Regions from separate parts of the Pseudomonas sp. DTU_2021_1001937_2_SI_NGA_ILE_001 genome, predicted to be linked through region 1. Evidence: predicted binding sites of a transcription regulator. Region 1 holds the regulator's gene; each other region holds the start of a gene.

Region 1 (9,349 bases):
CAGGCTCTCGTCGTGGATGGCTTCGGCCAGGGAGCGCTGCGAGCTGCTCAACGGATGGCGGCGACGGGTTTCCGAAAAACGCTTGAGCAGGGTGGCATCATCGGCGTCCAGGTAGAGCACGTCGCACTGGATATGTCGGGCGCGGAGTTCTTCCAGGATCTGCGGAAAGCGGCTCAGATGGCTGGGCATGTTGCGCGCGTCGATCGAGACCGCCAGCAGCGGCTCGGTCTGTTCGGTGTTGAGCAGTGCGCGTTCCGCCAGCTCGGGCAGCAGGCCCGCTGGCAGATTGTCGACGCAGTAGAAACCGTTGTCTTCCAGCATGTCGAGCGCAGTGCTCTTGCCGGAACCGGAACGACCACTGACGACGATCATGCGCGGGCTCATGGTCAATGGCCCTTGAGTTCTTTCAGCACTGCCTGGTACAGCGCATCGCTGCTTGGCGCGGCGCGCAGCTGCCGGCGGACCTCGTCGCGGTCGAGCATGCTGGCGATCTGGCGCAGCAGTTCGAGGTGCTCGTTGGTGGCAGCCTCGGGGACCAGCAGCACGAACAGCAGGTCGACGGGCGCGCCGTCGATGGCGTCGAAGTCGACCGGGGTTTCCAGGTGCAGCACCGCACTGACCGGCGATGAGCAGTTGGCGAGGCGGCAGTGGGGAATGGCAATGCCATTGCCAAAGCCCGTGGAGCCGAGCTTTTCACGGGCCACGAGGCTTTCGAATACGGTATTGGCTTCGAGTTGCGGTACTTCACGGCCGATCAGGTTGGCAATCTGTTCGAGTACGCGCTTCTTGCTGCCGCCCGGCACGTTCACCAGGGAACGGCCGGGGGTCAGGATATCTTCAAGTCGGATCATGGGTCGGGTGTGTTAGCGAGCGGTCGCACCCTTGAGGATGCTTTGCTGCTTTTCCTTGTGCTTGAGCAATTGTCTGTCGAGCTTGTCGGTGAGCAGGTCGATGGCCGCATACATGTCGTCATGTTCGGCGTTGGCCACCACTTCACCACCAGGGATATGCATCGTGGCTTCGATTTTCTGTTTCAGCTTCTCGACCGTCATGGTGACCTGGACATTGGTGATCTTGTCGTAATGTCCTTCGAGTTTCTTGAGTTTGAGCTCCACATATTCGCGCAGGGGCTTGGTCACTTCCAGTTGGTGTCCACTGATGTTGACTTGCATACTGCTCTCTCCTTTGCCTGTGCATAAGAGGCAGGCCGTGCCTGCCACTGGAACGCTTTGGCCGGGTTCGGCTGCGATCGAGCTCGGGATCGCCGCCTGAACCCCATCGGTCACATCAGCCGCTTGCGCTCGCTGGAGGGTGCAATGCCCAGCGATTCGCGGTACTTGGCGACGGTGCGACGGGCGACTTGAATGCCTTGTGCCTCCAGTAAACCAGCGATCTTGCTGTCACTCAATGGCTTTTTCTGATTTTCCGCGGCCACCAGTTTCTTGATGATGGCGCGGATCGCCGTGGACGAGCATTCGCCGCCTTCGGAGGTGCTGACGTGGCTGGAGAAGAAGTATTTCAACTCGTATATGCCGCGTGGCGTATGCATGAACTTCTGCGTGGTGACCCGGGAAATGGTCGATTCGTGCATGCCTACCGCTTCGGCGATGTCGTGCAGGACCAGCGGTTTCATGGCTTCGTCGCCGTACTCCAGGAAGCCGCGCTGGTGCTCGACGATCTGCGTGGCGACCTTCATCAGCGTTTCGTTGCGGCTCTGCAGGCTCTTGATGAACCAGCGCGCTTCCTGCAACTGGTTGCGCATGAAGGTGTTGTCGGCGCTGGTGTCGGCGCGGCGTACGAAACCGGCGTACTGCGGGTTGACGCGCAGGCGTGGCACCGCCTCCTGGTTCAGCTCCACCAGCCAGCGGTCGCTGTCCTTGCGCACGATCACGTCAGGCACCACGTACTCCGGCTCGCTGGACTCGATCTGCGAACCAGGGCGGGGGTTGAGGCTCTGCACCAGTTCGATGACCTGGCGCAGTTCGTCTTCCTTGAGCTTCATGCGCCGCATCAGCTGCGAATAGTCGCGACCGCCGAGCAGGTCGATGAAGTCGCTGACCAGGCGCTGGGCTTCGCTCAGCCAAGGGGTCTTGGCGGGCAGCTGGCGCAGTTGCAGCAACAGGCATTCGCCGAGGGTGCGCGCCCCCACCCCGGCCGGTTCGAACTGCTGGATGCGATGCAGCACGGCCTCGATCTCATCGAGCTCGATATCCAGCTCCGGGTCGAAGGCTTCCAGCAGTTCGTCGAGGGATTCTTCCAGGTAGCCCTGGTCGTTGATGCAGTCGATGAGGGTGACGGCGATCAGGCGATCGGTGTCGGACATCGGTGCGACGTTGAGCTGCCAGAGCAGATGGCTTTGCAGGCTCTCGCCGACCGAGGTGCGGGTGGTGAAGTCCCAGTCATCGTCGTCGCTGCTGGGCAGGCTGCTGGCACTGGTCTGGTAGATGTCTTCCCAGGCGGTGTCGACCGGCAGCTCATTGGGGATGCGCTCGTTCCAGTCGCCTTCCTCGAGGTTGTCCACCGTGGTGGCGGTTTCCTGGAAGGTCGGTTCCTGTGGCTCGCTGGTCACCTTGTTCTCGACGTTGTCCGCCATGGGGTCGGAATTGTCGAAGTCGTCGCCTTCTTCCTGGCGTTCCAGCATCGGGTTGGATTCCAGCGCTTCCTGGATCTCTTGTTGCAGATCCAGGGTCGAGAGCTGAAGCAAGCGGATGGCCTGTTGCAGCTGCGGCGTCATCGTCAGCTGCTGGCCCATTCTCAAGACTAGCGATGGTTTCATGGCAGTTGCTCAACACCTTCATTCGCCGGCGCCGGAGAGCGCCATCCACTACAGGGCGCCTGGGCGCCGCCTTATAAGCAAATTATATGCCTGAAGCCCGAGTGCTTGCCTAGAGCGTCATGACAAATAATCTGTTGTCAACAGCCTGAGCGCTGTCAGAGGCGGAATTCGTGGCCCAGGTAAACCTCTTTCACCAGCTGGTTGGCCAGGATGGTCTCGGCATCGCCTTCGGCGATCAGCTGGCCGTCGTTGACGATGTAGGCGGTTTCGCAGATGTCCAGGGTCTCACGCACGTTGTGGTCGGTGATCAGGACACCGATGCCCTTGGCCTTGAGGTGATGGATGATCTGCTTGATGTCGCCGACCGAAATCGGGTCTACACCGGCGAAGGGTTCGTCGAGCAGGATGAACTTCGGCGAGGTGGCCAGGGCGCGGGCGATCTCCACGCGGCGGCGTTCACCACCGGACAGGCTCATGCCGAGGCTGTCGCGGATGTGGGTGATGTGGAATTCCTGCAGGAGGCTTTCCAGTTCCTTGCGGCGGGCGGCGGCATCGAGTTCCTTGCGGGTCTCGAGGATCGCCATGATGTTGTCGGCCACGCTCAGCTTGCGGAAGATCGAGGCTTCCTGTGGCAGATAGCCGATGCCGGCACGGGCGCGGCCGTGCATGGGCTGGTGACTGACGTCCAGGTCGTCGATCAGTACGCGGCCCTGGTCGGCCTGGACCAGGCCGACAATCATGTAGAAGCAGGTCGTCTTGCCGGCGCCATTGGGGCCCAGCAGGCCGACGATCTGACCGCTGTCGATGGACAGGCTGACATCGCGTACGACCTGGCGGCTCTTGTAGCTCTTGGCCAGGTGCTGGGCTTTAAGCGTCGCCATTTACTGCGCCTTCTGCTGCTGTTCGGTTTTCTTTTTCGGCTGGATGACCATGTCGATGCGCGGACGTGGCGCGGTGACCTGGTTGCCTGTGGCGCGGCCGGCACTGACGACCTGGCGCACGGTGTCGTAGACGATCTTCTCGCCTTCGGAGGTGTTGCCGTCGTTGATGACCTTGGCCTTGTCGATCAGCACGATGCGATCCTGCGCCGCGTAGTACTGGATGGTGACGGCATAGGCCTGGACGATGGGCTTGTCCACCGCGGGCTTCTGCTCGTAATAGGCCAGGTTGCCCACCGAAGTGAACACGTCGACTTCGCCCTGGGCATTGCGGGTGATGGTCACGGTGTTGCCGGTGATCTTCATCGAGCCCTGGGTGATGATTACGTTGCCTTTATAGGTGGCGATGCCTTTTTTGTCGTCCAGCTGCGCGTCGTCGGACTGGATGTGGATCGGCTGATCACGGTCGGTCGGCAGGGACCAGGCGCTCGCGCTTCCCAGTGCTGCGCCCAGGCCGAGCAATAAAGGGAGGGTTTTAACGAGCGTCATACTGTCCTCTTACTTTGGACAACAGGTCCATCCTGCCGTCTTTCAAATAGGCTTTCATCCCGACCGCCGTGCTGACACCGCCGGCGGCGTCGATTTTAACGGCTTGCTCGGTCTGCGCATATTGCTTCTGTGGGAATACAGTCATCCGACTGCTGGTGATGATGGTCGCGCGTTGCTTTTCATCGGTGCGCGCCACGCGAACGTTGTCGATCAGCTCCACCTGGTCCCCGGAGGGCGAGACCTCGGCACGGGTACTCTGCACATGCCAGGGGTAGAGCGTGCCACGGTACATCTGCAGGTCCGGGGTGGTCACCAGGGACACCTCGGTGGCCTTCAGGTGCTCGACCTTGTCGGCGGTCATCTCGTACTGGACCTTGCCGTCGGGCAGGTACTGCACGCTGCGCGCATTGATGACGTAATAGTCGATGGCCGTGTCGTCGGCCACTTGTGCCGGCTGGTCCATGAAACTTTCCGGGCTGACGTTCCAGTAGCCGGCTGCAGCCAGCAGCAGGGCGAGAGCGCCGAGAACCAGGTAAGTGCGGATCTTTTTGCTGAGCATATGCGGCTTCTATAAAAAGACGGTTTCTACAGATAAGCGGCCAGGGCGGCATCCAGCTTGCCCTGGGCAGCGAGAATCAGTTCGCAGAACTCGCGTGCGGCACCTTCGCCACCGCGAGCCTGGGTCACGCCATGGGCGTGCTGGCGAACGAAGGGCGCGGCATTGGCCACGGCCATCCCCAAACCGACGCGGCGGATCACCGGCAAGTCTGGCAGATCGTCACCCAGGTAGGCGACTTCTTCGTAGGTCAGGTTCAGTTCGCCAAGCAGCTGGTCGAGTACCACCAGTTTGTCTTCGCGGCCCTGGTACAGGTGCGCGATGCCGAGATTCTTCGCTCGGCGCTCGACCACCGGTGTCTTGCGTCCGCTAATGATAGCCGTTGTGACACCCGAAGCGATGAGCATCTTGATGCCCTGGCCGTCGAGGGTGTTGAAGGTCTTGAATTCGCTGCCGTCTTCCAAGAAGTACAGACGGCCGTCGGTCAGTACTCCATCGACGTCGAAGACTGCCAGGCGGATGCGTTGGCCGCGTTGCTGCAATTGTTCGTTCACTGCGTGATTCTCCATTACATCACCCCGGCTCTGACCAGGTCCTGCAGGTTGAAGGCGCCCACCGGGCGATCTTCCTGGTCGACGACGATCAGTGCGTTGATCTTGTGATCTTCCATGATCTTCAGCGCCTCGGCGGCGAGCATCTCGGCGCGCACCGTCTTGCCGTGCACGGTCATCACCTGGTCGATGCTGGCCTGGCGGATGTCCAGGGCGCGGTCCAGGGTGCGGCGCAGGTCGCCGTCGGTAAATATTCCGGCCAGGCGGCCGTCGGGTTCGACGATGGCGGTCATGCCCAGGCCCTTGCGGGTCATTTCCAGCAGGGCGTCGCGCAGCGAGGTGCCGCGCGGGACGCTGGGCAGGGTGTCACCGCTGTGCATGACGTGTTCGACCTTGAGCAGCAGGCGCCGCCCCAGCGCACCGCCGGGGTGCGAGAAAGCGAAATCCTCGGCGGTGAAGCCACGCGCTTCGAGCAGTGCGACAGCCAGTGCGTCGCCCATCACCAGGGCGGCGGTGGTCGAGGAGGTCGGTGCCAGGTTCAGCGGGCAGGCTTCCTGTTCGACGCGCGCATTGAGGTTGACGTCGGCGGCCTTGGCCAGGGTCGACTCCGGATTGCCGGTCAGGCTGATCATGCGGATGCCCAGGCGCTTGATCAGCGGCAGCAGGGTGACGATCTCGCTGGTGGTTCCAGAATTGGACAGGGCCAGAATGATATCGTCACGCGTGATCATCCCCATGTCGCCATGGCTGGCTTCGGCAGGGTGGACGAAGAACGCCGGGGTTCCGGTGCTGGCCAGGGTGGCGGCGATCTTGTTGCCGATGTGTCCCGACTTGCCCATGCCGACCACCACGACCCGGCCTTTGCTGGCCAGGATCAGCTCGCAGGCACGCACGAAATCGCCATCGATGTGTCCCAGCAGGCTCTCGATGGCTTCTATCTCTAGGCGGATGGTGCGCTGTGCGGATTGGATCAGGTCGCTGGATTGGCTCATGTCAGGGTCGGTCAGACTGGGAAAAGGCGGGGATTATAGCCGTAATGTCGATCCGGCTCACGCCCTGATCGTCGCAGCCGTTCGCCGATGTGTTCCCGGTGCGTGACGAGGCCGGGCGGCGCTGTAGCAAATGGATATGAAAGCGGAGGCGGTGCGCCGGTTCCGTGCTTGGGTGGTGTGCCGTGGCGATGATATAGTGCGCGGCTTGTCCGGCCCGTTCAGGCCGCTCTTGCCTTCGCTCTGGCGGAGGTGGCGCCATGACTGGGTCGTATCGCAAGGAGTTTAGATGAGTGCCGATGACGCTTACGCGGTCGAATTGAAGGGCGTTACCTTCAAGCGCGGTGCCCGCAGCATTTTCAACGATGTCGATATCCGTATTCCCAAGGGCAAGGTCACCGGGATCATGGGCCCATCGGGCTGTGGTAAGACCACGCTGCTGCGCCTGATGGGCGCCCAGCTGCGCCCGGATACCGGTGAGGTCTGGGTCAATGGCCAGAACCTGCCGCAATTGTCGCGTGGCGACCTGTTCGATGCGCGCAAGCGCATGGGCGTGCTGTTCCAGAGTGGCGCGTTGTTCACCGACCTGGACGTGTTCGAGAACGTGGCCTTCCCCCTGCGGGTGCACACCGAACTGCCGGAGGACATGATCCGCGACATCGTGCTGCTCAAGCTGCAGGCCGTTGGTCTGCGCGGTGCGGTCGAACTGATGCCCGACGAGCTGTCCGGCGGCATGAAGCGCCGGGTCGCCCTGGCCCGTGCCATCGCCATGGACCCCGAGATCCTGATGTACGACGAGCCGTTCGTCGGCCAGGACCCCATTGCCATGGGCGTTCTGGTGCGTCTTATCCGTCTACTCAACGATGCCCTGGGAATCACCAGCATCGTGGTCTCCCACGATCTGACCGAAACCGCGAGCATCGCCGATTACCTCTATGTGGTCGGCGATGGCCAGGTGCTGGGGCAGGGTACGCCGCAAGAGCTGATGGCCTCGGATAACCCGCGCATTCGCCAGTTCATGACCGGTGAGCCGGATGGTCCCGTACCTTTTCACTATCCGGCCTCGGATTTTCGCGAAGACCTGTTGGGGAAGCGCTGATGCGCAAGAAATCAATCATGGAGCGTATCCGCCTGCTCGGGCGCTCGGCCATCGATGTGGTGACCGTGCTCGGTCGTTCCGGCATCTTCCTGGCCAATGCCCTGCTCGGGCGCAGCAGCGTCGGCAGCGGTTTCCAACTGCTGGTTCGGCAGCTGTATTCGGTAGGGGTGATGTCGCTGATCATCATCGTCGTTTCGGGCATGTTCATCGGCATGGTGCTGGCCTTGCAGGGCTTCAGCATCCTCACCAAGTACGGTTCGGAGCAGGCGGTGGGGCAGATGGTCGCCCTGACCCTGCTGCGCGAGCTGGCCCCGGTGGTCGCTGCGCTGCTGTTCGCCGGGCGTGCCGGTTCGGCACTGACCGCCGAAATCGGCAACATGAAATCCACCGAGCAGCTGTCGAGCCTGGAAATGATCGGTGTCGACCCGCTCAAGTACATCATTGCGCCGCGCCTTTGGGCCGGCTTCATCTCGCTGCCGGTGCTGACCCTGATTTTCAGCGTGGTGGGGATCTGGGGAGGCTCGTGGGTGGCCATCGACTGGCTCGGCGTCTATGAAGGATCGTTCTGGTCCAACATGCAGAGCAGCGTTTCCTTTACCGACGATGTGCTCAATGGCCTCATCAAAAGCGTCGTATTTGCCTTGGTAGTGACCTGGATCGCCGTTTTCCAGGGTTATGACTGCGATCCCACCTCCGAGGGGATCAGTCGGGCCACGACCCGGACCGTGGTATACGCCTCGCTGGCAGTGCTGGGCCTGGACTTTATTCTGACCGCCTTGATGTTTGGAGACTTCTGATGCAAAACCGCGCCATCGAAACCGGTGTCGGACTGTTCCTGCTGGCCGGCATCCTGGCCCTGCTCCTGCTGGCCCTGCGTGTCAGTGGTCTGAGCACCAGCGCGACCAGCGACACCTATAAACTTTACGCCTACTTCGACAATATCGCCGGTTTGACTGTCAGAGCCAAGGTGAGCATGGCAGGTGTGACCATCGGCCGGGTGACGGCGATCGATCTGGATCGTGACACCTTCACCGGTCGGGTGACCATGGAAATCCAGAAGTCGGTCGACAACCTGCCTTCCGATTCCACGGCTTCGATCCTCACCGCCGGTCTGCTGGGTGAGAAATATGTCGGTATCAGCGTGGGTGGCGACAACACCCTGCTCAAGGATGGCGGAACGATCCACGACACCCAGTCGTCCCTGGTGCTCGAAGACCTGATCGGTAAATTCCTGCTCAACACCGTGAGCAAAGAAGCCAAATAAGGAGCTTTCCATGATCTCTATCCTGCGTCGCAGTCTGCTGGTCCTGCTGGTCCTGCTGGCCGTGTTGCCGATGCTGGCCAACGCGGCGGCCGCCCCGTCGGCCCATGATCTGGTGAAGGGGACCACCGACCAGTTGCTCAGCGACCTGTCGGCCAACCGCGAGCAATACAAGGCCAACCCCAACGCCTTCTACGACGCGCTGAACCGCATCGTCGGGCCGGTGGTGGATGCCGATGGCATTTCGCGCAGCATCATGACCGTGAAGTACTCGCGCAAGGCGACGCCCGAGCAGATGCAGCGTTTCCAGGAAAACTTCAAGCGCAGCCTGATGCAGTTCTATGGCAACGCGCTGCTGGAGTACAACAACCAGGGCATCACCGTTTCGCCTGCCAAGGATGAAAGCGGCGACCGCACCAGTGTCGACATGCAGGTCAAGGGCAACAACGGTGCGGTCTATCCGGTTTCCTACACGCTGGAGAAGATCAACGGCCAGTGGAAGGTGCGCAACGTGATCATCAACGGCATCAACATCGGCAAGCTGTTCCGTGACCAGTTCGCCGACGCCATGCAGCGCAACGGCAACGACCTGGACAAGACCATCGATGGTTGGGCCGGCGAAGTCGCCAAGGCCAAGGAAGTCACCGATCAGGCCACCGAGAAGTCGGCGCAATGACCGAGTCTGCCGTA
Region 2 (9,349 bases), 1.2 Mb from region 1:
CCATGACATGGCCAATCCAAGACGCGCATTGATCGTCATCGACGTGCAGAACGAATATTTCAGCGGTGGGCTGCCCATCGAGTACCCGGACCCGCAGGTGTCGCTGGCCAACATCGGTCGGGCGATCGACACCGCCGAGGCCCATGGCATTCCGGTGGTGCTGGTGCAGCACCTCGCGGCGGCCGACTCGCCGTTGTTCGCCCGGGGTAGCGAGGGTGCGGCGCTGCACCCGGCGGTGGCTGGGCGCCGACATGCGCTGCTGGTCGAGAAAGGGCAGGCCAGCGCCTTCGTCGGCACCGGGCTGGGCGAATGGGTGCGAGAGCAGCAGATCGATACCCTGACGGTGGTCGGCTACATGACCCAGAACTGTGACGACGCGACCATCAAGCATGCCGTGACCCTGGGTCTGGGGGCGGAGCTGCTCAGCGATGCCAGCGGCTCGCCGTCCTATGCCAATCGCGCCGGTCAGGCTACGGCCGAGGAAATCCATCGCGTGGTGACCGTGACCTTGCAGGCAGCCTTCGCGGCGGTGGCCAGTACCGATGCCTGGATCGCGGCGGTGGAGGCGGGCGAGGCGCTACCACGCGACAACATCTACAGCTCGACGCGCCGTTAGGTCCTTCAGCCTGGGCGGCGTTGGTCGCCATACGGGTCGATTGGACCGTTGGAGCTTGCTCGCGATGGCCGCGTCACATGCCCGGCAGATGCAGGTAGTTTGTTGACCTGTTCGCGAGCAAGCTCCAACAAAAGCCAAAGAGCGCCTAACTGACCAGTCTTGCGCCTAGCCGAGCATCTCGCTCATGGCGATGATCTGCTCGGCCACCTGGATCAGCTTCTGCTGGCGGCTCATGGCCTGGCGGCGCATCAGGGTATAGGCCTCTTCCTCATTGCAGTGCTTCATCTTCATCAACAAGCCTTTGGCCAGTTCGATGCGCTTGCGCTCGGCCAGCTGCTGGTCTCGGGCCAACAGTTGTGCGCGCAGGGCCTGGTCGCTCTCGAAGCGGGCCATGGCGACATCGAGGATCGGCTGCAGACGCTGGGTCTGGATGCCTTCGACGATGTAGGCACTGACTCCGGAGCGGATGGCCTGGCGCATCACGCCGGGATCGTGCTCGTCAGTGAACATCACGATCGGCCTGGGCTGGTCGCGGCTGACCAGTACCACCTGTTCCATTACGTCGCGGCCCGGCGATTCGGTGTCGATGAGAATCACGTCGGGGCGCAAGGCTTCCACGCGGGCGGGCAGGTCGATGCTCAGGCCCGACTCGTCAATGACCTCGAAACCGGCCTGGCTCAGTGCCGCCTTGAGGCGGCCAACCTTCTTGGGTGTGTCGTCGATCAGCAGGATACGCAGCATGCTTGCGACCTCCTCACCGGGTGGCGATGGCAGGTGCGCCATCGCTACGTGAATGCAGGGTGAAGCTGCGTGCGTAGCCGACCGGGTCGCTGCCATCCCAGACCCGGCCATCGATCAGCTGGCTGCTGCGCAGCGTGCTGTCGGGTATCGCGATGTCCAGGGCGCGGGCCGCTTGGTCGTAGAGGTCAAGCTGATGCACGCGGCTGGCCACTGCCAGGTAGTCCGGGTCCTCGCGCAACAGGCCCCAGCGACGGAACTGGGTCATGAACCACATACCGTCGGACAGCCAGGGAAAGGTCACCTGGCCGTCGCCGAACAGGCGCAGCGCATGCGGATCCTGCCAGTGGTTGCCGAGGCCGTCGTCGTATTGGCCCAGCAGGCGCGGTTCGATGCAGTACACCGGTGTGTCGAGGTAATCGATGCCGCTGAGCAATTGTGCGGTGCTGCGGCGGTTTTCCACGCTCTGTTCGATGAAGCGGCTGGCTTCCAGTACCGCCATGGTCAGGGCGCGAGCGGTGTTGGGGTTCTGCTCGACGAACTCGCGGGTGCAGCCCAGCACCTTGCCGGGATGGTCGGGCCATATCGACTGACTGGTGGCCAGGGTAAAGCCCAGTTGCTGGTTGACCGCACTGGCCCCCCAGGGCTCGCCCACGCAGCAGCCGTCGATACGCCCGGCCTGCAGGTGCGCGACCATCAGCGGCGGCGGTACTACGACGCTGTTGACGTCCTTGAGTGGATGGATGCCCTGGCTGGCCAGCCAGTAATACAGCCACATGGCATGGTTGCCGGTGGGAAAGGTCTGCGCAAAGGTCAGCTTTGCACTGTTGTGGTGCGCGTAGCGCTCCAGTGCTGCAGGGTTGGTCACGCCCGCGCGTTGCAAGGCATGGGACAGGTGGATGCACTGGCCGTTCTGGTTCAGGCCCATGAGCACCGCCATTTCGGTACTCGCGGTGCCGCTGATGCCCAGTTGCATGGCATACACCAGGCCGTACAGGCTGTGGGCGGCCTGCAGCTGACCGCTGATCAGTCGGTCGCGCAGGTTGGCCCAGGAGCTTTGGCGCCGGAGGTTCAAGGTCAGGCCGTAGGGCTGGGCGAATCCCTGAGTGGCGGCCACCACCAGGGACGCGCAGTCGGTCAGGGGCATGAAGCCGATGTCGATGCTGTTCATTTCCGGGGCATCGCTGCCCGCCACCCAGTCCAGGGCATTGCTTGCTCGAAGGGTCATAAGCCTTGCCTGTCCACACATTCAAAAAAAACGTCGTCAGGCTTCATTGCAGGCAATGAACCCTGACGACGCCATTGTCGATCTCGCACCGGCGCCTTTGCCGGAGCTATTGAAGAGATTTAGCAAGGCCTGTGCCAGTGCTCCAGACGCAGTCATGGCTCGCCTAGCGAGGGTAGCGGCGTCTATAATCGCCGGCTGACTCCAGCCGCCTAACGAGCCTTGCCCGCCCATGTACAACCTGGCCCGCCAGCTACTCTTCAAACTCTCCCCGGAAACGTCCCATGACCTGTCGCTGGACCTGATCGGCGCCGGTGGCCGTCTGGGCCTCAACGGCTTGCTGTGCCGCGCGCCGATGCAGCTGCCGGTGACCGTGATGGGCCTGCGCTTCCCCAACCCGGTGGGGCTGGCAGCGGGCCTGGACAAGAACGGTGCGGCCATCGACGGCTTCGCGCAGCTTGGCTTCGGTTTCGTCGAGATCGGTACCGTGACGCCACGCCCGCAGCCGGGCAACCCCAAGCCCCGGCTGTTCCGCCTGCCCGAGGCCGAAGGCATCATCAACCGCATGGGCTTCAACAACCTGGGCGTGGATCACCTGCTGCAGCGGGTCAAGGCGGCCAAGTACCGTGGCGTGCTGGGCATCAATATCGGCAAGAATTTCGATACGCCGGTCGAGCGTGCGGTAGATGACTACCTGATCTGCCTGGACAAGGTCTACGACCATGCCAGCTATGTGACCGTGAACGTCAGCTCGCCGAATACCCCGGGCCTGCGCAGCCTGCAGTTCGGCGACTCGCTCAAGCAGCTGCTTGAAGCCCTGCGCTTGCGCCAGGAGGCGCTGACCCAGCAGTACGGCAAGCGGGTACCCCTGGCGATCAAGATCGCGCCGGACATGACCGACGAAGAAACCGTGCTGGTGGCCAGCGCGCTGCTGGAAACCGGCATGGACGCGGTCATCGCCACCAATACCACCCTCAGCCGCGAAGGTGTCGAAGGCCTGGCGCATGCCAACGAGGCGGGCGGCCTGTCCGGTGCGCCGGTGCGTGAGAAGAGCACCCACACGGTGAAGGTTCTGGCGGGTGAACTGGCCGGGCGCCTGCCGATCATCGCTGCAGGTGGTATCACCGAGGGGCGGCATGCTGCCGAGAAGATCCAGGCGGGCGCGAGCCTGGTGCAGGTCTATTCGGGATTCATCTACAAAGGTCCGGCGCTGATCCGCGAGTCGGTGGACGCGATCGCCGCGCTGCCGCGCTCCTGACGCCAGCAAAAAGGGGCTCCTGAAAAGGAGCCCCTGGGCCTGTGGCCTGCCGCCTGGTTGGGCGGTGATCAAGTAGTAATGAAGTCAAACAAAAATGTGATGGACTGGTCGGAAGCTACCTCAGCCGACCGCGTGAAGTTCGTTGAGTCTGTGGATGCCCGCAGTGCCGGTCATGCCATCCCAGTGGTCGCCGCGGCCCTCCCGCCAGCCATTGATCCAGGCTTGACGTACCGACGGCAGGGTAAATGGGCAAAGCTCGCGGGACTTGCCATTAACACCGTACTGATAGCCGCGCAAAAATGCTCTTTCCAACGGATCACGCTTGAGTCTTCTCATAGGGTGTTGCCCTCGTTTGTTGACTGTAATGTCCATGGACCTCATGTCGAGGTCAGGCAGAAATCTTCTGCCTTGTCTGCCCGCTGCCGGCGTCACGGGCGAGGTGCCGCCACCGTTGCGGTGACGACCTGAGACGATTTCTAACCAAAGCGCGAATGGCTGTGAATGATCGATTTGTCATAAGCACGTCACATTTAGAACTGACCAGCCATAAGAAACACTGTGTTTCATCACTGAATCAGTCAATAATCCTGCGCCCCCAAGGAGTTGCGTTTCTCCGGCGCCGAAACGGCGGAGGTCGGTGATGGCTGAATGCTTTTAGTTGTTATTCGACGAAGGGTCGCAACAGGATGTGTCTTGTCGCTCGTTCGCAGCGTTATGGCGCAAGGCTATCCGTAAAGTGCAACAATCCATGAAACGACTGTCGCCGTGATGCAACATTTTCACGCGATGGACCGGCACAATGTGTGTGCCATGCAGGTGCTGACTGAACAGCACCTGTCTTGAATCAGGTCGGGCGATGCGTTGCCCGCCACAGACGGCCCAGGCCCTGGAATCTACATGTCGGATCGCTACGAACTTTATCTCACCTGCCCCAAGGGCCTGGAAGGACTGCTGGCCGAGGAGGCTACCGGGCTGGGCCTGGAAGACACCCGGGAACACACCAGCGCCATTCGTGGCCAGGCCGACATGGAGACCGCCTACCGGCTGTGCCTGTGGTCGCGGCTCGCCAACCGGGTGCTGCTGGTGCTCAAACGCTTCCCGATGAGCAATGCCGACGACCTCTACCAGGGTGTGCTGGACGTCGATTGGCAGGACCACCTGGAGCCTGATGGCAGCATTGCCGTGGAGTTCAGCGGCCATGGTTCGGGGATCGACAACAGCCACTTCGGTGCCCTGAAGGTCAAGGACGCCATCGTCGACAAGCTGCGCACTGCCGACGGTCTGCGCCCCTCGGTGGACAAGATCAACCCGGACCTGCGCGTACACCTGCGTCTTGACCGTGGTCAGGCAATCCTCTCGCTGGATCTTTCCGGGCACAGCCTGCACCAGCGCGGTTACCGCCTGCAGCAAGGTGCGGCGCCGCTCAAGGAGAACCTCGCCGCCGCCGTGCTGATCCGTGCCGGCTGGCCGCGCATCGCCGCCGAAGGCGGCGCACTGGCCGACCCGATGTGCGGGGTCGGCACCTTCCTGGTCGAAGCGGGGATGATCGCCGCCGATATCGCCCCGAACCTCAAGCGCGAGCGCTGGGGGTTCTCGGCCTGGCTGGGGCATGTGCCGGCGTTGTGGCGCAAGCTGCACGACGAAGCCCTGGCGCGCGCCGAGGCCGGCCTGGCCAGGCCGCCGCTGTGGATTCGCGGCTACGAGGCCGATCCGCGGCTGATCCAGCCGGGGCGCAACAACATCGAACGCGCCGGGCTGAGTGACTGGATCAAGATCTACCAGGGCGAGGTCGGCACCTTCGAGCCACGCACCGACCAGAACCAGAAGGGCCTGGTGATCTGCAACCCGCCGTACGGCGAGCGCCTGGGCGACGAAGCCAGCCTGTTGTACCTCTACCAGAACCTCGGCGAGCGGCTGCGCCAGGCCTGCTTCGGCTGGGAGGCGGCGGTGTTCACTGGCGCTCCGGACCTGGGCAAGCGCATGGGCATTCGCAGCCACAAGCAATATGCGTTCTGGAACGGCGCCTTGCCCTGCAAGCTGCTATTGCTCAAGGTACAGCCCGACCAGTTCGTCACGGGCGAGCGGCGCCAGGGCGACCATCGACAGGCCGAGCCCGGTGCAGACCACGAGCCTCGCCAGCCGGCGACGGCCGCTGCGCCCGTGGAGCAGGCACGCCTCAGCGAAGGCGGGCAGATGTTCGCCAACCGCCTGCAGAAGAATCTCAAGCAGTTGGGCAAGTGGGCACGTCGTGAAGGCGTGGAATGCTACCGCGTGTATGACGCCGACATGCCCGAGTATGCACTGGCGGTCGACCTGTACCGCGATTGGGTGCATGTGCAGGAGTATGCGGCGCCGCGCTCGGTCGACCCGCAGAAAGCCTCGGCGCGCCTGTTCGACGCCCTGGCAGCGATTCCGCAGACCCTGGGCATCGACAAGAGCCATGTGGTAGTCAAGCGTCGCGAACGCCAGACCGGCACTCGCCAGTACGAGCGCCAGGCGGCCCAGGGGCAGTTCCTCGAAGTCAACGAGGGCGGCGTACGCCTGCTGGTCAACCTGACCGATTACCTGGACACCGGCCTGTTCCTCGACCATCGGCCGATGCGCATGCGCATCCAGCGCGAGGCAGCTGGCAAGCGCTTCCTCAACCTGTTCTGCTACACCGCCACGGCCAGTGTGCATGCGGCCAAGGGCGGTGCGCGCAGCACCACCAGTGTCGACCTCTCGCGCACCTACCTGGATTGGGCGCGGCGTAACCTGTCGCTCAATGGTTTTTCCGACAAGAACCGCTTGGAGCAGGGCGACGTGATGAGCTGGCTGCGCGAGTGCCGCGAAGAGTACGAACTGATCTTCATCGACCCGCCGACCTTCTCCAACTCCAAGCGTATGGAAGGGGTGTTCGACGTGCAGCGTGACCAGGTCGAGCTGCTCGACCTGGCGATGGCGCGTCTGGCACCCGGCGGCGTGCTGTATTTCTCCAACAACTTCCGGCGCTTCGCGCTGGACGAGCATGTGATGCAGCGTTATGCGGTGGAGGAAATCACTGGGCAAACCATCGACCCGGATTTCGCCCGTAACGAGCGCATCCACCGAGCCTGGAGAATCACCGCCCGGGGTTGAGTGCGGCTTTCCAGAACTGTCGCAGGTCAGGCCCGCCATGCCTTGAATCTGGCATATTCAACGGTCAAGAGCAGGAGGCTCGGGCATTCTCGCTGCCGTCGAGGCGAGAATGCCGGATTCGCCGAGGTTATGTCTTTGGATGGGCTAGGCAAATTAATGGCGAATAGCTATAAGGGAAGCACGGCCAGCCGGACGTCAGATCTTCGTTGGCGTCATGGGTCGTGAGTATGGCTGCTAAAACAACCCGATCCCGAGTATTCGGGAGCCTCAACCAGCAGGCTTCGGCCTGGTCGGTCGCCTTGGCGGTTCTGATCGCCGGGCTGGGGCTGACTGCCTTTCTCGCACTGGACAATTATCAACTCTATCAGCGCCAGCTGAGCCAGCGTTTCGACCTGCTGGCCAGCGAGCGTTTCATCCGCATCCAGGAACGCCTCGACAGCCAGGTCAGTCGGCTGGACAGCCTGCGGCGCTTCTTCGTCTATTCGGATGTGGTCTCACGCGACGAATACAACGGTTTCGCCGCCCCGTTGCTCGACGGTACCCAGGCCTATTCCTGGAGCCCCAGGGTGAGCGACGCCGAGCGTGCGGATTTCGAGGCCAAGGCCCGTGCCGAGGGGCTGGCCGGGTTCGTCATTCGTGAGCGGGGGGCGGATGGGCGCCTGGAGGTGGCGGCGCGGCGCGATGAATATTACCCGGTGCTCTACACCCAGTCGCAGAGCGTCCTGCCGCTGCCATACGGGTTCGATGTCGCCTCTGAATCCTTGCGGCGGGAAACCCTCGAGAGGGCGCGCATGCTGGGCTCCGTCGCTGCGACGCCGAGGATCGAGCTGGTGGGGTTGGATAAGGAATACGCCTACGGGGTGCTGCTGGTGGCGCCGCTGTTCGAACGCCAAGAGTCGAGCGCGGAGCTGCGCGGCTATGTCATGGCGGTGATCAGCCTGGGCGATGTGATGAACGAAGGGCTGCCCACCCAGGACAATCTGGCGGTGACCATGCTCGACCTCGGTTCGCCCGCCGAGCCACAGCTGCTCTACCAGTCGCATGTGCAGGCCGGCGAAGGTGACCTGCGTGTCAGCACCTTGCTGAATCTCGGCGACCGTGACTACTTGCTGGAAGTCCGCCCGACCGAGGCGTTCCTGCGCACCAACCAGTCCATGGCCGGCAGCGTGGGCGTGCTCGGCGCGCTGCTGAGCCTGATGCTCGCGGCCTTGCTGTTCAGCCTGATCGGCCAGCGTCAGCGGGCCTTGGCACTGGTCGAGCAACGTACCTCCGAGCTGCGCCAGCGTGAACAGCAGCTGCGCGTCACCCATGGGCAGTTGTGCAACGTACTGGATGCCGCCACCGAAGTGGCGATCATCGCCACCGACCTGAACGGGGTGATCACCACCTTCAACGTCGGGGCACAGAAGATGCTCGACTATCGCGAGGAGGAGGTGCTGGGCCTGTTCGCCCTCGAGGACCTGCATGACCCCGCCGAACTGCAGGCCCACGCGCAACGCTTGCACAATAGCGGCCAGGCCCGGGTTTCGGCCGGGCAGGCCATGCTGGTCGAGGCTGCCGAACCGGGCCATCACGCGGCGCGCGAGTGGACCTTCCGGCGTCGCGACGGCTCCACCCTGACCGTCAACATGCTGGTCACGGCGGTGCGTGACGATCAGGAGCAGTGGGTGGGCTACCTGGCGGTGTGCATCGACGTTACCGAACGCAAGCGGGTCCACGAAGCCCTGGCAGCCCGTGACCTGCTGTTGCAGCGCCTGGGCAGGCAGGTACCGGGTGGGATCTATCAGTTCCAGCGCTCCGCCGACGGCGAGCCGCGCTTCAACTACATCAGCGTCGGTATGTGCCAGCTGTATGAACTCACCGAAGAACAGATCGTCGCCGACGCCTCGACGGTGTTCGACCGTATCCATGTCGACGACCGACCGAGCACCGTGCGCCTGATGCTGGCCAGTACCGAGCAGTGCAAGCCCTGGCGTGACGAGTTCCGTATCGACCTGCCCAAGCGTGGCGTACGCTGGATCCGCGGCGAGGCCACCCCGGAACGCCTGCCGGATGGCGGCATCCTCTGGCATGGCTTTCTCAGCGACATCACCGACATGAAGCGTGTCGAGGACGAGCTGCGTGCCTTGTCCATCACGGATGTGCTCACGGGGGCCTACAACCGGCGCTACTTCCAGGAGCGGTTGCAGGCCGAGTTGCGCCGTGTCGAACGCTATGGTGGGCAGTTGGCAGTGATCATGCTGGACATCGACCACTTCAAGCGCATCAACGACCAGTATGGGCATGGCGTCGGCGACTGCGTACTGCAAGATGTGTCACGTACCATCGGCCAGCGGCTGCGCACTGAAGACGTGTTCTGCCGCCTGGGCGGTGAGGAGTTCATCATCCTTTGCCC
Region 3 (9,349 bases), 670 kb from region 1:
ACGCCGACAACAACCTGGTCGATACCATCGACCTGGGTGCTCAATCGGCAGGTACCCAGAGCTTCACCTGGGATGGCACGGGAAGCGACGGTGCTGCCCTGGCGGCAGGTAATTACACGTTCAAGGCCAATGCCTCGATCAGTGGGACCGGCACTGCCCTGACCACCTACCTGCCGGCCACCGTCAATAGCGTGACGACCGCCGCCAGTGGTTCGGACATGACCCTTAATCTGGCAGGCGGTAGCAGTATCGCGCTGTCCAAAGTACAGACCATCGGATTGTAAGAGCCGACCAAACGGCGAGGAGTGGTAAATGTCATTCAATATCGGCCTGAGTGGGCTCTACGCAGCGAACAAGAGTCTGGACGTGACCGGCAACAACATTGCCAACGTCGCGACGACGGGGTTCAAGGCGTCCCGTACCGAATTCCAGGACCAGTACGCGCAATCCATTCGCGGCACCTCCGGTAACGTCAACAGCGGTAGCGGCGTGGTCGTGGGTGCGGTGGCTCAGCAGTTCCAGCAGGGCAACCTGACTACCGGTACCGGCAATAGCCTGGACCTGGCCATCAACGGCAACGGTTTCTTCCAGCTGAGCAATAACGGCGAGAAGCTCTACACTCGTGCTGGTGCCTTTCACACTGACAAGGATGGTTTCGTCGTCAACAGCTCGGGTATGAACCTGCAGGGCTACAACGTCGACGAGAACGGCAGTGTAGTGGTTGGTACGCTGTCGAATCTGCGTGTCGATTCTTCCAACCTGGCGCCGAGCGTGACCACGGCCATCACCAACGTGGCGAACCTGAACACCACGACGGCGGTGCCTTCGATCGCTACGTTCGATCCGACCGATACCAAGAGCTACAACCTCAAGTACGATACACCGGTGTATGACTCCCAGGGTAACGCGCACAAGCTGGAAAGCTATTTCGTCAAGACCGGTGTCAACACCTGGGACATGTACAGCTTGATCGATGGGCGGATTATCTCCGATCCGGCAGCCAACCCTACCGGTTCTGCGCTGACCGACGACAAGGTCTCGCTGACCTTCGATGCGGCGGGCAAGCTGATCCTCAGTGGTACTGGGGTGCCCACCAGTGGTACTAACGTCGAGTTCAATACCGACGGGACTTTTTCCATCAAGAACTGGGTGCCGGGCGTTCAGACTGCCACTACGCCTGCCGTAGTCTGGGCCGCCAACGGTGCCTCTGGTCCGGTAGACTCCACTGGCGCAGCTTCGTCCATTCGCCTGGACATGACTGGCATCACTCAGACCGCCTCGGTTTCCGGACTGGTCACCCAGAGCCAGAACGGCTATGCCACCGGCCAGATCAGCGCCCTGAGCATCGACGCCACCGGCAACATGTTCGCCACCTACACCAACGGCCAATCCAAGGTGATTGGCCAGGTGTCGCTGACCAGCTTCGCCAACGTGCAAGGCCTGGCTTCGGCGGGTGGTACCAACTGGCGTGAAACCTTCTCCTCCGGCGTGCCGGTGAGCGGTACGCCGCAAAGCGGCACCCTGGGTTACATCACCGGCCAGGCGCTGGAAGACTCCAACGTCGATCTGACCGCCGAGCTGGTGAACCTGATCAAGGCGCAGAGCAACTACCAGGCCAACGCCAAGACCATTTCCACCCAGAGCACCATCATGCAGACCACTATCCAGATGACCTGATAGCGGCTCTACCGAAAAACCCCTGCCTTGTTGCAGGGGTTTTTTGTTTAAGGACCAATACTGCTCGGTTCACCGGGTAGGAGCGGCTTTAGCCGCGAAGCGACCGCATGTTCACAGCAGGTGCGCTGAATTTCCTGGGGCTTTCGCGGCTAAAGCCAATGCTGGTCAGTTAGGGGCTGATCTGACTTTTGTTGGAGCGAGCTTGCTCGCGAAGAGGCCGGCAAAACCCATGCATCTGTTGTAAACGTGACGCAGCCATCGCGAGCAAGCTCGCTCCAACGATCCAATCGATCAGTATTGGTTTCAAGGAGGCTCAGATCGAGCAGTCGGACTTCACATAGGAGCCGTTCAGGCGTTTCCAGCCCCAGCCTGGGCTGGTCTGAGCGCACACCACGCGGTCGGCGCCTTGCCATTTGTAATAGCGGGCAGGGGCAGCCTCGGTGACAAGGGCGGCGCAAAGCAGGGCAGTGCTGAACATGGTGGTGATGGGTATGGGGAATCGCATGTCGATGCCCTCAAGGTTGCGATGCCAACACGATAAAACACCGTTCTGGCAATGGCAAAGCCGAGTCGCGCAGTTTTTTTGGCGGCCCGTAGGCTGATTCCTGTCGCGGGGCGGCAGGACTTCGCCGCTGCGTGAGTGGAGGCATATTGCCACTTTCTCGCAAGCGCCCGTGAATGCTGGGGGTTGGCGTATTTTCAGCGGGCTTGGAAAGTTGGTTCAAAAATTGCTTTGCCTGTTTCAGTACAGCTACAGGCGGCAAGTGCCTGTCGGAGGAGACAGACTGTGGACAAGTTGCTTTACGTCGCGATGAGCGGGGCCTCGGAAAACGCCCTGGCGCAGAAGGTACGTGCCAACAACCTGGCGAACGTATCCACCACCGGTTTTCAACGTGACTTCGAACAGGCGCGTTCCATGCCGGTGTTCGGTGAGGTCATGCCGTCGCGTGCCTATGCCATGAGCGAGCGGCCAGGCACCGATCTTTCCGGCGGGCCGCTGATCGAGACCGGTCGCGACCTGGATATTGCGGTGAAGGGTGATGGCTGGATCGCCGTTCAGACTCCCGATGGCGGCGAAGCCTATACCCGCAGTGCCGGCATGAACATCGATGCCTTGGGCATGCTGCGCGCTGCCAACGGCTTGCCGGTCATGGGCAACGGCGGTCCGATCGCCGTGCCGCCGCAACAACAGATCGAGATCGGTTCCGACGGCACCATCAGTGTCCGCTCCCTCGGCGAAAGCCCGCAGGTGATGGCGCAGATCGACCGTATCAAGCTGGTCAATCCGGGACTGAACAATCTGGAGAAAGGTCCGGATGGCCTGATCCATACCAAGAACGGCCAGGCCGCCGAGGTGGATGCCAACGTGCGCGTCGAGTCGGGTGTGCTGCAGGCCAGCAACGTCAATGCGGTCGAAGAAATGACCTCGATCCTGGCGCTGTCCCGACAGTTCGAACTGCACGTGAAAATGATGAAGACCGCCGAAGAAGACGACCAGGCCATGGCTCGCGTCTTGCAGATTGGCTAACCATTGACAGCTCGCGCCGGTAATTCGGCGCCCGAGGAGAAACTCCATGCTTCCAGCTCTCTACGTCGCCAAGACTGGCCTGTCTGCCCAAGACACCAACCTGACGACCATTTCCAACAACCTGGCCAACGTCTCGACCACCGGCTTCAAGCGTGATCGTGCCGAATTCCAGGACCTGCTGTACCAGATCAAGCGTCAGCCTGGCGCACAGTCCACCCAGGACAGCGAGCTGCCTTCGGGCCTGCAGGTCGGTACCGGTGTGCGCATCGTCGGCACCCAGAAGAGCTTCGTCGCCGGCAGCCTGCAGACCACCGAAAACCCGCTGGACATGGCGGTCAACGGTCGCGGCTTCTTCCAGATCATGCAGCCTGACGGCACCCTGGCCTACACCCGTGATGGCACCTTTCACCTCAATTCCAACGGTCAGATCGTCACCTCCAACGGCTTCGCCCTGGAGCCGGCCATCGTCGTGCCGCAGAACGCGCAGACCTTCACCGTGGCCCAGGACGGTACCGTATCGGTGACCCTGGCCGGTGCCACCGCAACGCCGCAGGTGATCGGCAACATCCAGACCGCCGACTTCATCAACCCGGCCGGCCTGCAGGCCATGGGCGGCAACCTGTTCGTCGAGACCGCCTCCAGCGGTGCGCCGAACGTCGGCCAGCCAGGCCTCAATGGCTTGGGGCCGGTGCTGCAGAACACCCTGGAAAACTCCAACGTCAGCACGGTCGAGGAACTGGTGAACATGATCACCACCCAGCGCGCTTACGAGATGAACTCCAAGGTGATCTCGACCGCCGATCAGATGATGCAGAACCTGGTACAAAACCTGTAAGAACTGATGCACCTGCTCAATCCGTCAAGGCGCCGACACGGCGCCTGCTACACCGCGAGGTTTCAAGAGTCATGAAGCGCTTTTCTGTCCTGCGTTTTCCCGTGCTGGTCGCTCCACTGTGCGCTGCTTTGCTGATGAGCGGCTGCGTGGCGCCGACCGCCAAGCCCGATGACCCTTACTACGCTCCGGTGTTGCCGCGCACGCCGATGTCGGCGGCCGCCAACAATGGCGCCATCTACCAGGCCGGTTTCGAGCAGAACCTCTACGGCGACCGCAAGGCGTTCCGGGTCGGTGACATCATCACCATCACCCTGTCCGAGCGCATGGCCGCCAGCAAGGCGGCCAGTTCCGATCTCAGCAAGAACAGCACCAACAGCATCGGCCTGACTTCGCTGTTCGGCTCGGGGCTGACCACCAACAACCCGATCGGCAGCAATGACCTGAGTCTCAACGCCGGCTACACCGGTGCCCGCACCACCAAGGGTGATGGCAAGGCGGCGCAGAGCAACAGCCTGACCGGTTCGGTGACCGTGACCGTGGCCGACGTGCTGCCCAACGGCATCCTGTCGGTACGTGGCGAGAAATGGATGACACTCAATACCGGCAATGAGCTGGTGCGTATCGCCGGGCTGATCCGTGCCGACGATATCGCCACGGACAACACCGTGTCGTCGACCCGTGTGGCCGATGCGCGGATTACCTACTCGGGTACCGGAGCCTTCGCCGACTCCAGCCAGCCAGGCTGGTTCGACCGCTTCTTCCTCAGTCCGTTGTTCCCTTTCTGATCGCGGGATAGCCATGATCGCCTTGAAGAAACTGATCGCCGCCGTCCTGTTGTGCGCCGCGCCCTTCGCGGTCCAGGCCGAGCGTCTGAAAGACATCGCCAGCATCTCCGGCGTGCGGACCAACCAGCTGATCGGCTACGGCCTGGTCGTGGGCCTCAATGGCACCGGCGACCAGACCACCCAGACGCCGTTCACGCTGCAGACCTTCAACAACATGCTGGCGCAGTTTGGCATCAAGGTGCCCGCAGGCTCCGGCACCGTGCAGCTCAAGAACGTCGCGGCGGTGGCCGTGTACGCCGACCTGCCGCCGTTCGCCAAGCCCGGCCAGGTCGTGGACATCACCGTTTCGTCCATTGGTAACTCCAAGAGCCTGCGTGGTGGCAGCCTGCTCATGACCCCGCTCAAAGGTATCGACGGCAACGTCTACGCCGTGGCGCAGGGCAACCTGGTGGTCGGCGGTTTCGACGCCGGCGGCGCGGATGGTTCGCGGATCACCGTCAACGTTCCGTCTGCCGGTCGTATTCCCGGCGGTGCCACGGTGGAGCGTGCGGTACCCAGCGGCTTCAACCAGGGCAACTCGCTGACCCTGAACCTCAACCGCTCCGACTTCACCACCGCCAAGCGCATCGTCGACAAGATCAACGACATGCTCGGCCCGGGCGTAGCCCAGGCGCTGGATGGTGGCTCGGTACGCGTCACTGCACCGCTGGATCCGGCTCAGCGCGTCGATTATCTGTCGATCCTGGAAAACATCGAGATCGATCCGGGCCAGGCTTCGGCCAAGGTGGTGATCAACTCGCGTACCGGCACCATCGTCATCGGCCAGAACGTCAAGGTATCGCCGGCTGCCGTCACCCACGGCAGCCTGACCGTGACCATCACCGAGGACCCGATCGTCAGCCAGCCTGGCGCGCTCTCCGGTGGTCAGACAGTCGTGGTGCCGCGCTCCAAGGTCAATGCGCAACAGGAAATGAAGCCGATGTTCAAGTTCGGCCCCGGTACCACCCTGGATGAGATCGTCCGCGCGGTGAACCAGGTGGGCGCCGCGCCCGGCGACCTGATGGCCATTCTCGAAGCCCTGAAGCAGGCCGGCGCGTTGCAGGCCGACCTGATCGTGATCTGAGGACGCCTGGATGGATATGCCCAAGAGCCCGGTCTCGTCCACTGTCGATTCGGGTGCCTACACCGACGTCAATCGCCTGGCCTCGCTGAAGGGTGGCGACAAGGACAACCCGGAAAACCTGCGCAAGGTGGCCCGCGAGTTCGAGTCGCTGTTCGTCAGTCAGATGCTCAAGGCCATGCGTTCGGCCAACGAAGTGCTGGCCAAGGACAACCCGATGAATACGGCGGCCACCCGCCAGTATCAGGATATGTATGACCAGCAACTGGCGGTGACCCTTTCGACCCGCGGCAACGGTATCGGCCTGCAGGACGTGCTGATGCGTCAGTTGTCCAAGGATAAGGGCGTCAAGCACACGCCGGCCACCGACGCTGCCGCGCAGCCAGCGGACAAGACGGCTCAACCGGCGCTGGCCACGGGTATCTACCAGCAACCTCTGTGGGCCAACCGTTCGCGTTCCGCCTCCCAGGCCGTGGCTGCCGGCGAAGCCTCGGGTCAGGCGCGCAATGACATGGCCATGCTCAATTCCCGGCGCCTGTCGCTGCCGAGCAAGCTCACTGACCGCCTGCTGGCTGGCATCGTGCCGTCGGCGACCACGGCAGCCGAAGGGCAGGGCCACAAACGTATCGACGTGCCTGGAGCTCCGAGTGGCGTGTCCGGGCGCGAGCTGATTGCCCGAGCCAACGGTGACTGGACGCGTAATCCGGACTTCGCGAGCCCCGAGGAGGTCAGCCGCAGCATCGCTCAGCCGCCGCTGGCCCCCGCCAAACGTGCATTTGGCAATGCCGACCAGTTCGTCGCGACCATGCTGCCGTTGGCCAAGGACGCCGCCGCACGTATTGGCGTCGATCCGATCATGCTGGTTGCCCAGGCGGCCCTCGAAACCGGTTGGGGCAAGTCGATCATGCGTCAGAACGACGGCAGCAGCAGCCACAACCTGTTCGGCATCAAGGCCATGGGCAGTTGGAAGGGCGCCGAAGCGCGTGCCGTCACCAGTGAGTTCCGCGAGGGCAAGATGGTCAAGGAGACCGCCGACTTCCGTGCCTACGACTCCTACGCCGACAGCTTCCACGACCTGGTGAGCCTGTTGCAGAACAACAGCCGCTATAAAGAAGTGGTCAATTCGGCCGATAACCCGGAACAGTTTGTAAAAGAATTGCAGAAAGCTGGCTACGCCACCGACCCGGATTACGCCAGCAAGATTTCCCAGATCGCTAAGCAGATGAAGAGTTACCAGAACTACGCCGCCGTATCGGACTCTTCCACGACTTTATGAAGGCTTGAATCATGTCGCTGATCAATATTGGACTCTCAGGGCTGAATGCCAGTAGTGCTGCGATCGCCACCATTGGCAACAACACCGCCAACGTGGACACCGCCGGCTATTCGCGCCAGCAGGTTCAGACCACTGCCTCGACGCCGATCAGCATCGGTGTGGGCATCGGTTACATCGGCAGCGGCACCACCGTGTCCGACGTGCGACGCATCTACAACGGCTACCTGGAAACCCAGTTGCAGAACAGCACGGCACTGAGTGCCGAGGCCACGGCGTTCTCCACTCAGGCCAACAAGATCGACACCATGCTGTCGGACAGCACCACGGGGATCGCTGCGCAGCTGGCCAGTTTCTTTACCAAGATGCAGTCGGTTTCGGCCAGTGCCACCACGTCGGCTGAGCGTTCGGCGCTGCTGACCCAGGCCTCCGCGCTGAGCTCGCGTTTCAATTCCATCGCGGCCCAGCTCAGCTCGCAGAACGACAATATCAACACCCAGCTCAAAAGCGTGGCCGATAACGTCAATACGCTGACCAGCACCATTGCCAGCCTCAACAAGCAGATTACCCAGGCGTCGGCGGGCAACACGTCGGCCAACAGCCTCATGGACTCGCGCAACGAAGCAGTGCGCAAGCTCAACGAGCTGATTGGTGTCAAGGTCGTGGAAAACAATACCGGGTTCGACGTTTACACCGGCACCGGCCAATCGCTGGTGGTCGCGGGCACGTCGTACCGGATGGATGCCGCACCCAGCTCGACCGATCCAACTCAGTACAACCTGCAGGTCTATTACGGCGGCACGCCGACCGATGTCACTTCGGTCGTGACCGGCGGCACCATCGGTGGTCTGCTGCGCTATCGCTCCGACGTTCTGACACCGGCCTTCAACGAACTGGGCCGTGTCAGCATGGTGCTGGCCGACCAGGTCAATACCCAGCTGGCCCAAGGTATCGACCTCAAGGGCAAGTTCGGTACGGCGCTGTTCAGCGATATCAACTCCGCCGACGCCATGTCGCAGCGCAGCGTTGGCAAGGTAGGCAACACCGGTACCGGTAACCTGAACGTTGCCATCACCGACAGCAGCAAGCTGACCGGCAACGATTACGAAGTCACTTTCACCAGTGCCTCGGCCTACACCGTGCGCCGCCTGCCGAATGGCGAAAGTGTCGGCAGCGGCACCCTCGAGACCACCTCGCCACCCGCAGCGGCAACGCCAGCCGGCGGTATCGAAGGCTTCTCGATCACCTCGTTAAGCGTCGGCACGGTCGCAGCAGGCGACGTGTTCAAGGTTACCCCGACCGTCAATGGTGCCTCGGGTATCTCGGTGATCATGAAGGATCCCCAGGACTTCGCCGCGGCTGCACCGCTGACTGCGGCGGCGGGTGTGAGCAACAGTGGCACCGGCGGCTTCACCCAACCGGTGCTGACCACCAAGCCGGACATCTACGATTCGACCAAGCTGCTCGACCTGCAGAACGGCCTCAAGGGCGCCACGCCGATGCGTCTGGTCATGGGCACTGCGAGTGGCGGCATCCAGAGTTACTCGCTGGTCGACGCCCAGGGTGCGCCGGTCAACGATCAGAGTGGCAACCCGATTACCGGCAGTATCATCCAGGGTCAGAGCAACACCCTGAAGCTCAACATCGGTTACACCGACAGCAGCTCGACCCAGCAGTCGTTCACCGTCGAGATGACCGTTTCCGGCACGCCGAATGCCAACGATACCTTCAGCATCAGCCTGACCGGTGCGGGGTCTTCGGATAACCGCAACGCCACCGCGCTGGCTGGCTTGCAGACCGCACGCACTGTCGGTGTGTCTGGTGGCAGCGTGGGCACCAGCATTTCCAGCGCCTATGGCCAGCTTGTCTCTACGGTCGGTACCCAGGCTGGCCAGGGGAAGAGTGATGTAACCGCTACGGACGCCGTTCTGGCTCAGGCCAAAACGGCTCGTGATGGCGTGTCGGGCGTGTCGCTGGATGAGGAAGCGGCCAACCTGGTCAAGTACCAGCAGTACTACACCGCCTCTTCGCAGATCATCAAGGCGGCGCAGACCATCTTCAGCACGCTGATCAACAGTCTTTAAGGAGTCGTAGACCATGCGCATTTCCACTGGCCAGATTTACGAAGCCT

What was found. Region 1 encodes sigma-54, which starts transcription at its own class of promoters, with help from an activator protein. Its sites were predicted from a motif close to ANTGGCATNNANNTTGCTNT; they were not measured.
Region 2: the regulator sigma-54 is predicted to act here: its motif matches at 2,702-2,721, upstream of RRX38_RS05770 (CmpA/NrtA family ABC transporter substrate-binding protein).
Region 3: the regulator sigma-54 is predicted to act here: its motif matches at 2,393-2,412, upstream of RRX38_RS08310 (flagellar basal body rod protein FlgF).

Annotation. Positions count from the first base shown of each region.
Region 1 covers NZ_CP135971.1:2,657,224-2,666,572, reverse strand. The annotation lists gene rapZ (RNase adapter RapZ) at 1-384, opposite strand, end outside; gene ptsN (PTS IIA-like nitrogen regulatory protein PtsN) at 387-851, opposite strand; gene hpf (ribosome hibernation-promoting factor, HPF/YfiA family) at 864-1,172, opposite strand; gene RRX38_RS11415 (RNA polymerase factor sigma-54) at 1,283-2,776, opposite strand; gene lptB (LPS export ABC transporter ATP-binding protein) at 2,932-3,657, opposite strand; gene lptA (lipopolysaccharide transport periplasmic protein LptA) at 3,658-4,203, opposite strand; gene lptC (LPS export ABC transporter periplasmic protein LptC) at 4,190-4,762, opposite strand; gene kdsC (3-deoxy-manno-octulosonate-8-phosphatase KdsC) at 4,789-5,328, opposite strand; gene RRX38_RS11390 (KpsF/GutQ family sugar-phosphate isomerase) at 5,328-6,302, opposite strand; gene RRX38_RS11385 (ATP-binding cassette domain-containing protein) at 6,589-7,398, shown strand; gene mlaE (lipid asymmetry maintenance ABC transporter permease subunit MlaE) at 7,398-8,195, shown strand; gene mlaD (outer membrane lipid asymmetry maintenance protein MlaD) at 8,195-8,662, shown strand; gene RRX38_RS11370 (ABC transporter substrate-binding protein) at 8,673-9,335, shown strand; gene RRX38_RS11365 (lipid asymmetry maintenance protein MlaB) at 9,332-9,349, shown strand, end outside.
Region 2 covers NZ_CP135971.1:1,424,709-1,434,057, reverse strand. The annotation lists gene RRX38_RS05780 (cysteine hydrolase family protein) at 8-616, shown strand; gene RRX38_RS05775 (ANTAR domain-containing response regulator) at 782-1,357, opposite strand; gene RRX38_RS05770 (CmpA/NrtA family ABC transporter substrate-binding protein) at 1,371-2,582, opposite strand; gene RRX38_RS05765 (quinone-dependent dihydroorotate dehydrogenase) at 2,812-3,837, shown strand; gene rmf (ribosome modulation factor) at 3,958-4,173, opposite strand; gene rlmKL (bifunctional 23S rRNA (guanine(2069)-N(7))-methyltransferase RlmK/23S rRNA (guanine(2445)-N(2))-methyltransferase RlmL) at 4,735-6,954, shown strand; gene RRX38_RS05750 (diguanylate cyclase) at 7,182-9,349, shown strand, end outside.
Region 3 covers NZ_CP135971.1:1,985,728-1,995,076, reverse strand. The annotation lists gene RRX38_RS08325 (flagellar hook assembly protein FlgD) at 1-284, shown strand, start outside; gene flgE (flagellar hook protein FlgE) at 313-1,677, shown strand; gene RRX38_RS08315 (hypothetical protein) at 1,991-2,155, opposite strand; gene RRX38_RS08310 (flagellar basal body rod protein FlgF) at 2,465-3,205, shown strand; gene flgG (flagellar basal-body rod protein FlgG) at 3,252-4,040, shown strand; gene flgH (flagellar basal body L-ring protein FlgH) at 4,112-4,825, shown strand; gene RRX38_RS08295 (flagellar basal body P-ring protein FlgI) at 4,839-5,948, shown strand; partial or broken gene RRX38_RS25020 (rod-binding protein) at 5,959-6,213, shown strand; partial or broken gene flgJ (flagellar assembly peptidoglycan hydrolase FlgJ) at 6,454-7,221, shown strand; gene flgK (flagellar hook-associated protein FlgK) at 7,233-9,302, shown strand; gene RRX38_RS08280 (flagellar hook-associated protein 3) at 9,316-9,349, shown strand, end outside.